3 regions of the Pseudoalteromonas sp. '520P1 No. 423' genome follow, and region 1 is predicted to be linked to each of the others. Evidence: predicted binding sites of a transcription regulator. Region 1 holds the regulator's gene; each other region holds the start of a gene.
What was found. The regulator sigma-54, encoded in region 1, starts transcription at its own class of promoters, with help from an activator protein. The targets are predictions, from matches to a motif close to GTTGGCACGNNNNTNGNNT.

Region 1 (3,287 bases):
TTGCTCAGCGGGTAAATTTCTAACATCAATACTGACAGCTATTTTATCGTAATTATCAGATACACTTCTTACAAGCGAAGGCAGTAGGTTAACTGGAATATTATCTACGGCATAATAACCTAAATCTTCTAATACGCGTAAAGCGACTGATTTTCCGGATCCTGAACGACCGCTTATAATGATAAGTTGCACTGAATTTTCCTTATGCGTCTTCAACTTTGACTAAAACTAATCATAAAAACTCATAATTAGTTTATTTTTATTAAAGTGTCATTATCTCATATAAAGATTGATCTGATTGAGCATGACGTAATTTTTTACAAAACTGTTTATCTTTGAGTTTATCAGCAATTGCAGCTAACGTCTTTAAGTGAGCCTGACATTGTGCATCAGGAACTAATAAAGTAATAAATATATCAACAGGGCGATCGTCTATTGCATCAAATGCAATGGGTTCTGCATTTACGACTAAAATAGCCACGGTTTTATCTATATTGGATAATCGGCCGTGTGGAATAGCGATACCTTTTCCGATACCTGTGCTTCCAAGCTTTTCTCGCTTTAATAAAGAATTAAGGATCTCTTGTTCAGTTAGCTCGGGTAGCTTTTGCTGTGCTATCTGGCTTATATATTCCAGCATTCGTTTTTTGCTATGAAAAAGGACTGCAGCTTTAGTGCAGTCCTTTGATAAAAATGAATTAATCATATTTAACGTCTAGATAATTTTTCTTTATGTTTAATAACTTGTCGATCTAATTTATCAATCAAGCCATCAATAGCAGCATACATATCAGCATGCTCAGAAGTTGCAAAAAGTTCGCCTCCATTAACATGAAGTGTTGCTTCTGCTTTTTGAGATAGCTTTTCGATATCTAAGATAACATGCACATTGTTAATATGATCAAAATGCCTTTCAAGCTTAGCGAATTTGTTTGTTACATAGTCTCTTAGTGGATCTGTGATATTTACATGACGACCTGTTAAATTTAATTGCATAAGCGTACTTCCTTCTATTATACATCTCAGATTAAACATTTTCTCTGATTTGACGATGGAATGGACAGTGATTCTCGATATTTTGCTATCGTTCTTCTGGCCACCTTGATGCCTTGATCTGCTAAAATATCCGCTATTTTACTATCACTTAATGGTTTGGCTTGATTTTCTGCGGCAATTAGCTTTTTGATAAGTGCTCGAATAGCTGTAGATGAACACTCACCTCCATTTTCTGTACTTACGTGGCTAGAGAAAAAATATTTCAGTTCATATATACCACGTGGTGTATGCATATATTTCTGTGTGGTTACACGTGAAATAGTTGATTCATGCATTTCTACCATTTCAGCAACGTCGTTAAGCACCATAGGCTTCATTGCTTCATCACCATGTTCAAAGAATGCCTGTTGTTGCATTACAATGCAATTGGCAACTTTTAATAGTGTTTCGTTTCTACTTTCTATACTTTTAATAAACCATTTAGCCTCTTGTAAATGAGAGCGAATAAACTGACTGTCCGCATTACAAGAGCCTGCCATAGAGGCATAGTGATTATTGACTCTTATTTTTGGCATGGTATCTGAATTTAAATCAACTACCCAACGACCCTTTATTTTTTTTACTGTCACATCGGGGATCACATATTCAGTTTGTTCTTTTACGATACTTGATGCAGGTTTCGGGTTTAGGCTATGGATCAAATCCATCACTTGTTTTAATTCAGGTTCTTTGAGCTTAGTTTTTTTCATTAAGCTGCGATAATCTCTCGCACCTAATAATTCAACGTATTCTCTTAAAATATGTTTGGTTTCATCAAGCCAAGGAGTTGTTTTATCGTATTGATTAAGCTGAATTAATAAACACTCTGATAGGCTTCGAGCTGCAATGCCAATAGGATCAAAGACCTGAATGCGTTTAAGTACTGCTTCAACTTCATCTAATTCAACTTCATCTTCTTCAGAACCTAAACTATCTAAAATGTCTTGTGAAGAAACGGTTAAGTAACCTGATTCATCTACAGCTTCTACGATTGCAGTGGCAATAGCTTCATCTGTAGGGCTAAATGGGGTGAGGCGTAATTGCCACATTAAATAATCTTGCAATGATTCGGATGTACTGCCTTGATATGCTAAATCATCATCTGGGGCAGGTCCTGCCGATGCTACGGGGGCGGCACTGACATATTCATCCCAACTTACATCCATTGCAAGTTCGTCTGTTAGGGTTTCTTTAGTTAAGGCTTCAGAGCTTTCCATTTCTACTTGAGCCGTAGGGATTATCTCTTCTGCATCAGAAGCTTTTTCTGCTGTTTCATTTTCAGAAGCTGGCGTTTTTTCTTCAGCATTAAAATCTTGCTCATCAAGTTCTAAGAGCGGGTTGCTTTCGAGTGCTTCTTGTATCTCTAACTGCAGATCTAACGTGCTAAGTTGCAATAGGCGGATAGCCTGTTGCAACTGTGGAGTCATTGTTAGTTGTTGTCCAAGACGAAGCTGTAGTGATTGCCTCATTAAGTTTTAACAATCCTTATAATGTCTAAATTAAATACACTCTTTTTTACTTAATTTTGAGTATAGCCCATATTTCTTTTTATATTTTTTTATAATCTAAATTGTTCACCAAGATAAACGTCTCTTACAGTCTGATCAGCTAAAACGGCTTCAGGTGTACCAGATGCGATAAGTTCGCCATGGGAAACAATGTAAGCTTTTTCACACACATCTAAGGTTTCACGCACATTATGGTCTGTAATTAACACGCCTATACCTCTATTTTTAAGATGTTGTATAATTTTTTTAATATCCAATACTGAAATTGGATCAACACCTGCAAATGGCTCATCTAATAGAATAAATTTAGGTTCAGCTGCTAAAGCTCGGGCAATTTCAACTCGACGTCTTTCGCCCCCTGATAATGCCATACCTTGGCTATCACGAATATGGCAAATATTAAATTCATCCAATAAATTATTAAGCGCATCTTCTCTTTGTTGCTTATTCAGGTGTTTGCGAGTTTCTAATATGGCCATGATATTTTGATAAACAGTCAGCTTTCTGAAAATAGATGACTCTTGCGGTAGGTAGCCAATGCCCATACGAGCACGATTATGCATAGGCTGTAAAGTGATATCTTCATCATCAATTTTAATAGTGCCTTTATCACTTGGCACTAGGCCAACTATCATATAGAAGGAAGTGGTTTTACCTGCACCATTAGGCCCTAATAATCCAACGATTGTGCCAGCTTTGACTTCTAAACTCACATTTTTTACGACTTGCCTGCCGTTGTAACTT
Region 2 (3,287 bases), 1.9 Mb from region 1:
GTTTACACTGTATTTAAGGTTACTTTGTTTTGCATTTCGTATACACCTAACAATAAAAGGAATATTTATGGGCGATCAGGTTATTGATGAAGATGCACTTTTAGGCATGAAGTCTTTATTGGGTGAGCAATTTAATGACACTTTAGATTTTTGCTACTGTGAATTCGATCGTTTAAATCAAGAGTTAGCACAATCAATCCATAATGATAATGAAAGTGCCATAAGACATGTCCATAGCTTAAAATCTAATGCAGCCCAGTTTGGTGCGTTAACTTTAGCTGAAATGGCTAAAAAAGTAGAGCATTCCCTTAATGATGGTAATTTAAATGATGCGCTAGTATATGCAGCACAATTGCAATCATTGATAGATCAAACTAAAGATAAAATTAATCTATGGAAAGGTAAATAGGGACATTGCCTACAAATATTTAATGTAGGCAAAAATCACAAAGAAGATTTTATTGGTGATCCCATGAAATATTTGAAACCAAGCCGCAATCATCGCACTTAAAGTCAAATAATTCAAACCAAGGTTCATCTAAACGCCAATCACCATCACAGCTCGGACACTTTCTTGTTTGCTCTGCAATTTTATTTAAACCACCCACACGATATAAATAATAATAAACAGGCTTTTTAGTTAATGCGCTGATCCGTTTTCTTAATGTTTGCCCTCGGCGGTATAAATCACTGTCGATATCTGCTAATTCTTTAATTGCAGAGAACTCACATCGTGTCGCACCATTGATTTGAATTTGATCACACGCTTGCCAGTCTTCTTGCCATTTGATTAAGGCTTTATAATCGCCATTTGCAATGGCTGGAAGTTTATAAAGAGGAACTGGCATAAAGTCATCGCCGCAATATACTGGGCTGCAAGTATGGACATAAGTGGTATAAATAATATAACTACTTGATTCATCTCTCGGTGCGGCGCCATTAGCATGAATATCTTGACCTATAACTTTAGTTTTTGGCTGTAACAAACCGACATCGTTTAATTTTTCTAAGCTACTTTTTACAAACGGGCTATGGTAAAGCGGGTGTAATGAATCTTGCTCAGGACACATAACGCGCGTAAGGAAATAACCATCTTTTAATACAGTAGGGAATTCTTCTCCAATAATTTGACCATTAAAGCGCAGTGCATTAACTAAGCGAATAATCGCTTTTTCAGCGGCTTCTAAAGTTGTATCTTGGTAGCAATCAAAAGTTAAATCAACAACAAACATTTATGAATTACCTGCTTTTTTTGAGTCTTTAAGTAAGGTTAAAATCAGATCTAACTTGCTTTCGATTCTATCTAACTGAGTTTGTGATTCATTTTTTTTCGGTTCTTGAGATTTTTGTTCTTGCTCATCAATTTTAAAATTATCAGGGTCGTTTTTATATCGGCCTAAAACAGAAATAATAATAGGCATAGGCACAGTTTGGCTTAATTTTCCCTTTATTAAAGCGACAGAAGGTACTTTATTTTGTACGAGTATTTTTTTTATTGCTTCAATAACAAATTGTTCCATAAGGGACTCTTAAAAAGTTAAATTGGTCAAATTAGCTAAATTTTAGCGTGAACATAATGATATAACTAGTCGTTTTTAAAACTATTAAATTTTATGTATAAGAAACAAGGCTTTAAATGTTGGCACTGATTTTGTTTAATTATTTCCTGAATCAAATTATTTATTGGATAACTTATAATGAAAAAAATATTAACCGCATTACTTTTAGTATCACCTTTAGCATTAACGGGTTGTGTCATTGCTGTTGATGGTGCTGCGGATCACTATTCAAAAGATAGTTGGGAAGTAAGGCAAGATAGTAATAGATCGATGATCAGTAATTTAGAACTAGGCCAATCTATTGATTTAATTAAAGGGAAGCTAGGGGTGCCTGATTTTTATGAAGTTTATAATAAGAACTCAGAACATACACAAGTATTATTCTATCGTACCCATAGAACAGATTCAGATAGCAAAACAACAAAAGATGAATGTCACTTTTTAAAGTTTAAAGATAATAAATTAGTTGCTATTGGCGATGGTTCGACTATTTCAAATTATTTATAAATAAAGTATTTAATATCAAGGTACTTCAATTCGATTTATCTTGATATTGCAGCTTTGTTAATTTCTTAACAAAGTATCAAACTGATCTATTATTTCACTCCAATCTCCATCTTCAGCTAATGATTCCGCTAAAAAATTCGCTTGGCCGTTATTCCAAAATGGCGCTTCACTAATATGAGTTGCACTCGCCAGTAGGTGCTCTGCAATAAATGAATTAATACCAGATTTTTAGTTGTCTAAACCAAGTTGCGAAAATAAATCTGTTAAATTGTGCAAATTTGTATCCATTTTATTTCCCAATTTTTAATTATGTTCTATATAAATATAGAACATAATAATAACAATGGAATCAATCATGGATACACTGGCAACAATACATACACCAAATGAATCTCTAAAAGCAATTTATCTTACAGCTGAAGACTTAAGTCTAGCAGCGAGTTTACTTTATCAGGCATATCATGATGATCCGCTATTAATGGAGATTTTAAACTCATCTACAAGCACGCCTGCAATATATGAAAAAAAATTAAGAGCATTGATCAGAGAAGAGCTCAACAGCTTTTGGCAGGGCCATGAACCTTTAGTGGGTTTATTTAAAGGAGATACTTTAAAAGCGGTAGCTTGTGTTTTTAAGTCAGGAAGTAAAATGAAAGCACAAAGAGTGTGGCATTGGCGATTAAAATTGATGCTGAGCGCAGGTTATTTAACGACTCAGCAGCTTATTAAGAAAGAAAAAGTTATTAGACAATCACTCGATGAATATGATTGTTATCATTTTCTTGCTTTTATAGCCGTAGCACCAGGTATGCAAAAACAAGGGTTTGGTAGTTTTTTATTACGCGCGCTAGATGATCTCATTAAAACAGATGAGGATACTTTAGGACTGGCAGTTTATGTGACTCGTGATGACTTAAAGGCTTTGTTTATTACGGATGGCTTTAAGCAAATTAAACAGCTTGAGTTCAGCAATGTCAGTGGTGATTTGTTATTCAAACTAAAATAACGTCTTTAATATAATTTCACGCTTAAGGCATAAAGGAAGTTTCAGTGTGAGATATATCCTACGTTAATGTAGGTTAGGACGTTTGTTCCCGTTTATTTCACTGATGATCTCAACTTAAGTTACTGATATTTATGTTTTTGTTGTTTATTACAATGTTAAGACAAAAATAAAATTAGCTTTTAAAGCTAATTTTATTTCATATTTCACTTAATATT
Region 3 (3,287 bases), 3.4 Mb from region 1:
AGTACAACAGCACCGATTCAAATACCTGATAGTGCAGGTGCACCGGCTGCAACTTCACAAGTAGATTTAAGTTTTAATCTAGATTCAAATGCAACAAACTTAGATCCGTCTCTATTTGATCCAAATGATACTAATACATTTACTTCTTCAACCTCTACTGTTGTCTATGACTCTTTAGGTAATAGCAGAATTTCATCTGTTTATTATGTAAAAACGACTAATCCAGCAGCTTTAGGTGCAGGTGCGGGGGCTGCTCCAGGTACCCCTGGTGTTATCCCTGCTTCTACCAGTACTAATAATAATACATTTGTCATGTTCAGTACATTAACAGATGATGCCGGAAATGTAACACCTGTTGATTTACGTCAAGATCCTAACGTTGCAAACCCGGGAGCTTTAGAATATCAAGCTACAACAGGTCAAAGGGGTATGCTATTACAGTTTGATACATCAGGTGCCGTTATTCCTGGTACTTTTCCAACGCCAAGAACTGAGCCTTTAGGTGCTGTTGGTAATATTGCAACTCCTCCAGCAGTTCCTCATGATGGTGCTGGTGCGATTACTAATGGCGCGAACCCAGATCAAACTTTTAACTTTGTAATGACTAATTTGACTCAGTTTTCAACACCGTTTGAAGTATCTGCATTAAGTCAAGATGGTCAGACTGTGGGTCGATTAACTGGGATCTCAATTGGTACCGATGGTTTAATTGAAGCAAAATATTCAAATGGTGACTCTCAAGCCATTAGTAAAGTAGCACTTGTTCGTTTTCCAAATGATCAAGGTTTGACTCAAATAGGTAATACAAGCTGGACGTCAAGTCAAACTTCAGGTGATCCGCTTGCAGGCGAGCCAGACTCAGGTACTTTTGGTTCAATACGATCGGGCACACTTGAGCAATCAAACGTAAACTTAACCGGTGAATTAGTTGATTTGATCACTGCACAGAGAAACTTCCAAGCTAACTCTAGAGCACTTGAAGTAAATAACTCAATATCTCAAACAATCCTGCAAATCAGATAATAAAGTTGCTTTGAGCCTTTATTATGACACTTCAGTGGCATAGTTTTAAATTAATTATCAATAATTATTATTGGTAGTTAATTTAAAACTTTTAAATTCATAATTAATATTCCTCTCAAACCTCTATTTTCAATTAATATATTTTTAAAACTACTACTTTGTGTAATTAACAAAAAATAATTTTTATTCTTTGGCATTAAAATTGCTAGATATACTGTAAGTATCATTTTTTTGGCGTTTTACAATGGATAAATTGTTATATGTTTCGATGAGTGGCGCAAAACAAAACCTCATAGGAACGGCTGTAAGTGCCAATAATTTGGCTAACGCTAAAACAACCGGCTTTAAATCAGACTTCGAACAAGCGCGTTCTATGCAAGCTTTTGGTGAAGGTATGCCATCTAGAGTTTTTGCCATGACAGAAAGGCCCGGTTCAAATATGAGTTTAGGGCCTATCGCTACAACTGGACGTAATCTAGATATTGCAGTGTCTGGTGGTGGTTGGTTAAGCATTCAAGATAAAGAGGGTAAAGAAGTTTATACCCGAGAAGGTAACTTACATGTTTCAGCTACAGGAGAGTTATTAACTGCTAGAGGAAGCACCGTAATAGGTTCTGGTGGCCCCATTATATTACCTGTTCCAGTCGAAAAAATAGAAATTAGTAGTGACGGTACAATACAGGTTAGGCCTCAAGGTGCGCCTGCTAACTTTATGGAAGAGGTAGACCAATTAAAAATTATTAAACCAGAAAATAATAATCAATTAGAAAAAGGTTTAGATGGATTGTTCCGACCAAAAGATGCAAAAACCGCGGGGGAGTTATGTGGCTTTTGTGAATTAGATCCTAGTGTGAGTGTACTCAGTGGTGCGCTAGAAATGTCTAATGTAAACCCTGTAGAAGAAATGGTGGGCATGATCTCACATCAACGTCAGTTTGAGTTACAGGTCAAAATGATGAAAACAGCAGAGAAGATGGATGAAAGTCAATCTTCTTTACTTAGAATAGTTTAGGTAGGAGAGAAATAATGAACCCAGCATTGTGGATTAGTAAAACAGGGCTTGATGCTCAACAGACAGATATATCTGTTATTTCAAATAACTTAGCGAATGCTAGCACGGTTGGTTATAAAAAGAGCCGTGCAGTATTTGAAGATTTGTTATATCAAAATATCAATCAACCAGGTGGTCGTTCTTCTCAAGATACTGAATTGCCTTCAGGTTTAATGTTAGGTGCGGGTACTAAAGTTGTAGCAACTCAAAAAAACTTTTCACAAGGTAATTTATTAACTACAGATAACTCAATGGACTGGATGATTCAAGGGCAAGGTTTCTTTGAAGTATTAATGCCAGATGGTAGCCAAGCTTACACACGAGCGGGCCAGTTTACGACAGATGGTGATGGAAGAGTAGTGACCTCAGGTGCGGGCTTTCCTGTGCAACCTGAAATGAATGTACCTGACGATGCGCAATCACTTACCGTTTCTCAAGATGGTGAAGTCTCTGTGCATATTAGAGGTCAGGCTGAAAATGTGGTGATAGGCCAGTTAACCATTTCTGATTTTATTAACCCAGCAGGACTTGAGCCGACAGGTCAAAATTTATTTACTGAGACAGCAGTAAGCGGTGCCCCAGTACAAGGTAATCCAGGTGTACAAGGTTTAGGTATTATAGTCCAAGGTGCATTAGAGACATCTAATGTAAATACGACTGAAGAACTTGTTAATTTAATAGAAACACAAAGGGTTTATGAAATGAACTCTAAAGTCATTTCTGCGGTAGATGAAATGATGAGCTTTATTAACCAGCAACTATAAGCATTTTAGGAGATAGGGTTATGTCTAGATTAACGCGTGTTTTTAAACCTACAGTTAGTTTTGTTGTTTGTGTTTTACTTGCCGGCTGTGTATCGACTGCAAATCGACAAGTTGTTTCCAATGACCCTTATTATACTCCCATCGCTCCTGCTGCTGAGGCGAAAAATATAGTTCCAACAGGGTCATTATTTAATTCATACAGTAGTAATGATATGTACTCAGATAAAAAAGCGGTCAGAGTGGGTGATATCATTACTGTGATGCTTAAAGAGTCAACTCAAGCCTCGAAGAGCGCAAAAACGGAAACAGATAAAGAATCCGAATACAACTTAGACCCTATTGTTGGCTTGGGTGGAAAAAATGTAAATATCGGCGGCCAAAGTATCCAGTTAGGTATGAAGTCAGGTGGTTCTTTTACTGGAGAGGGTAAATCTAATCAATCAAATAGT

Region 2: PSA_RS09415 (DUF3192 domain-containing protein) is a predicted target of sigma-54. The motif match lies at 1,639-1,657, and genes of this name have one in related genera.
Region 3: PSA_RS16190 (flagellar basal body rod protein FlgF) is a predicted target of sigma-54. The motif match lies at 1,213-1,231, and genes of this name have one in related genera.

The regions. Positions count from the first base shown of each region.
Region 1 covers NZ_BBZB01000001.1:181,326-184,612, reverse strand. Annotated here, with positions in the region: gene rapZ (RNase adapter RapZ) at 1-192, opposite strand, end outside; gene ptsN (PTS IIA-like nitrogen regulatory protein PtsN) at 263-706, opposite strand; gene hpf (ribosome hibernation promoting factor) at 709-996, opposite strand; gene PSA_RS00830 (RNA polymerase factor sigma-54) at 1,023-2,504, opposite strand; gene lptB (LPS export ABC transporter ATP-binding protein) at 2,594-3,287, opposite strand, start outside.
Region 2 covers NZ_BBZB01000001.1:2,060,458-2,063,744, forward strand. Annotated here, with positions in the region: gene PSA_RS09400 (Hpt domain-containing protein) at 68-409, shown strand; gene PSA_RS09405 (Zn-ribbon-containing protein) at 459-1,232, opposite strand; gene PSA_RS09410 (hypothetical protein) at 1,233-1,520, opposite strand; gene PSA_RS09415 (DUF3192 domain-containing protein) at 1,698-2,066, shown strand; gene PSA_RS24505 (DUF2789 family protein) at 2,124-2,285, opposite strand; gene PSA_RS09420 (GNAT family N-acetyltransferase) at 2,422-3,072, shown strand.
Region 3 covers NZ_BBZB01000001.1:3,536,256-3,539,542, reverse strand. Annotated here, with positions in the region: gene flgE (flagellar hook protein FlgE) at 1-1,023, shown strand, start outside; gene PSA_RS16190 (flagellar basal body rod protein FlgF) at 1,268-2,035, shown strand; gene flgG (flagellar basal-body rod protein FlgG) at 2,050-2,838, shown strand; gene flgH (flagellar basal body L-ring protein FlgH) at 2,859-3,287, shown strand, end outside.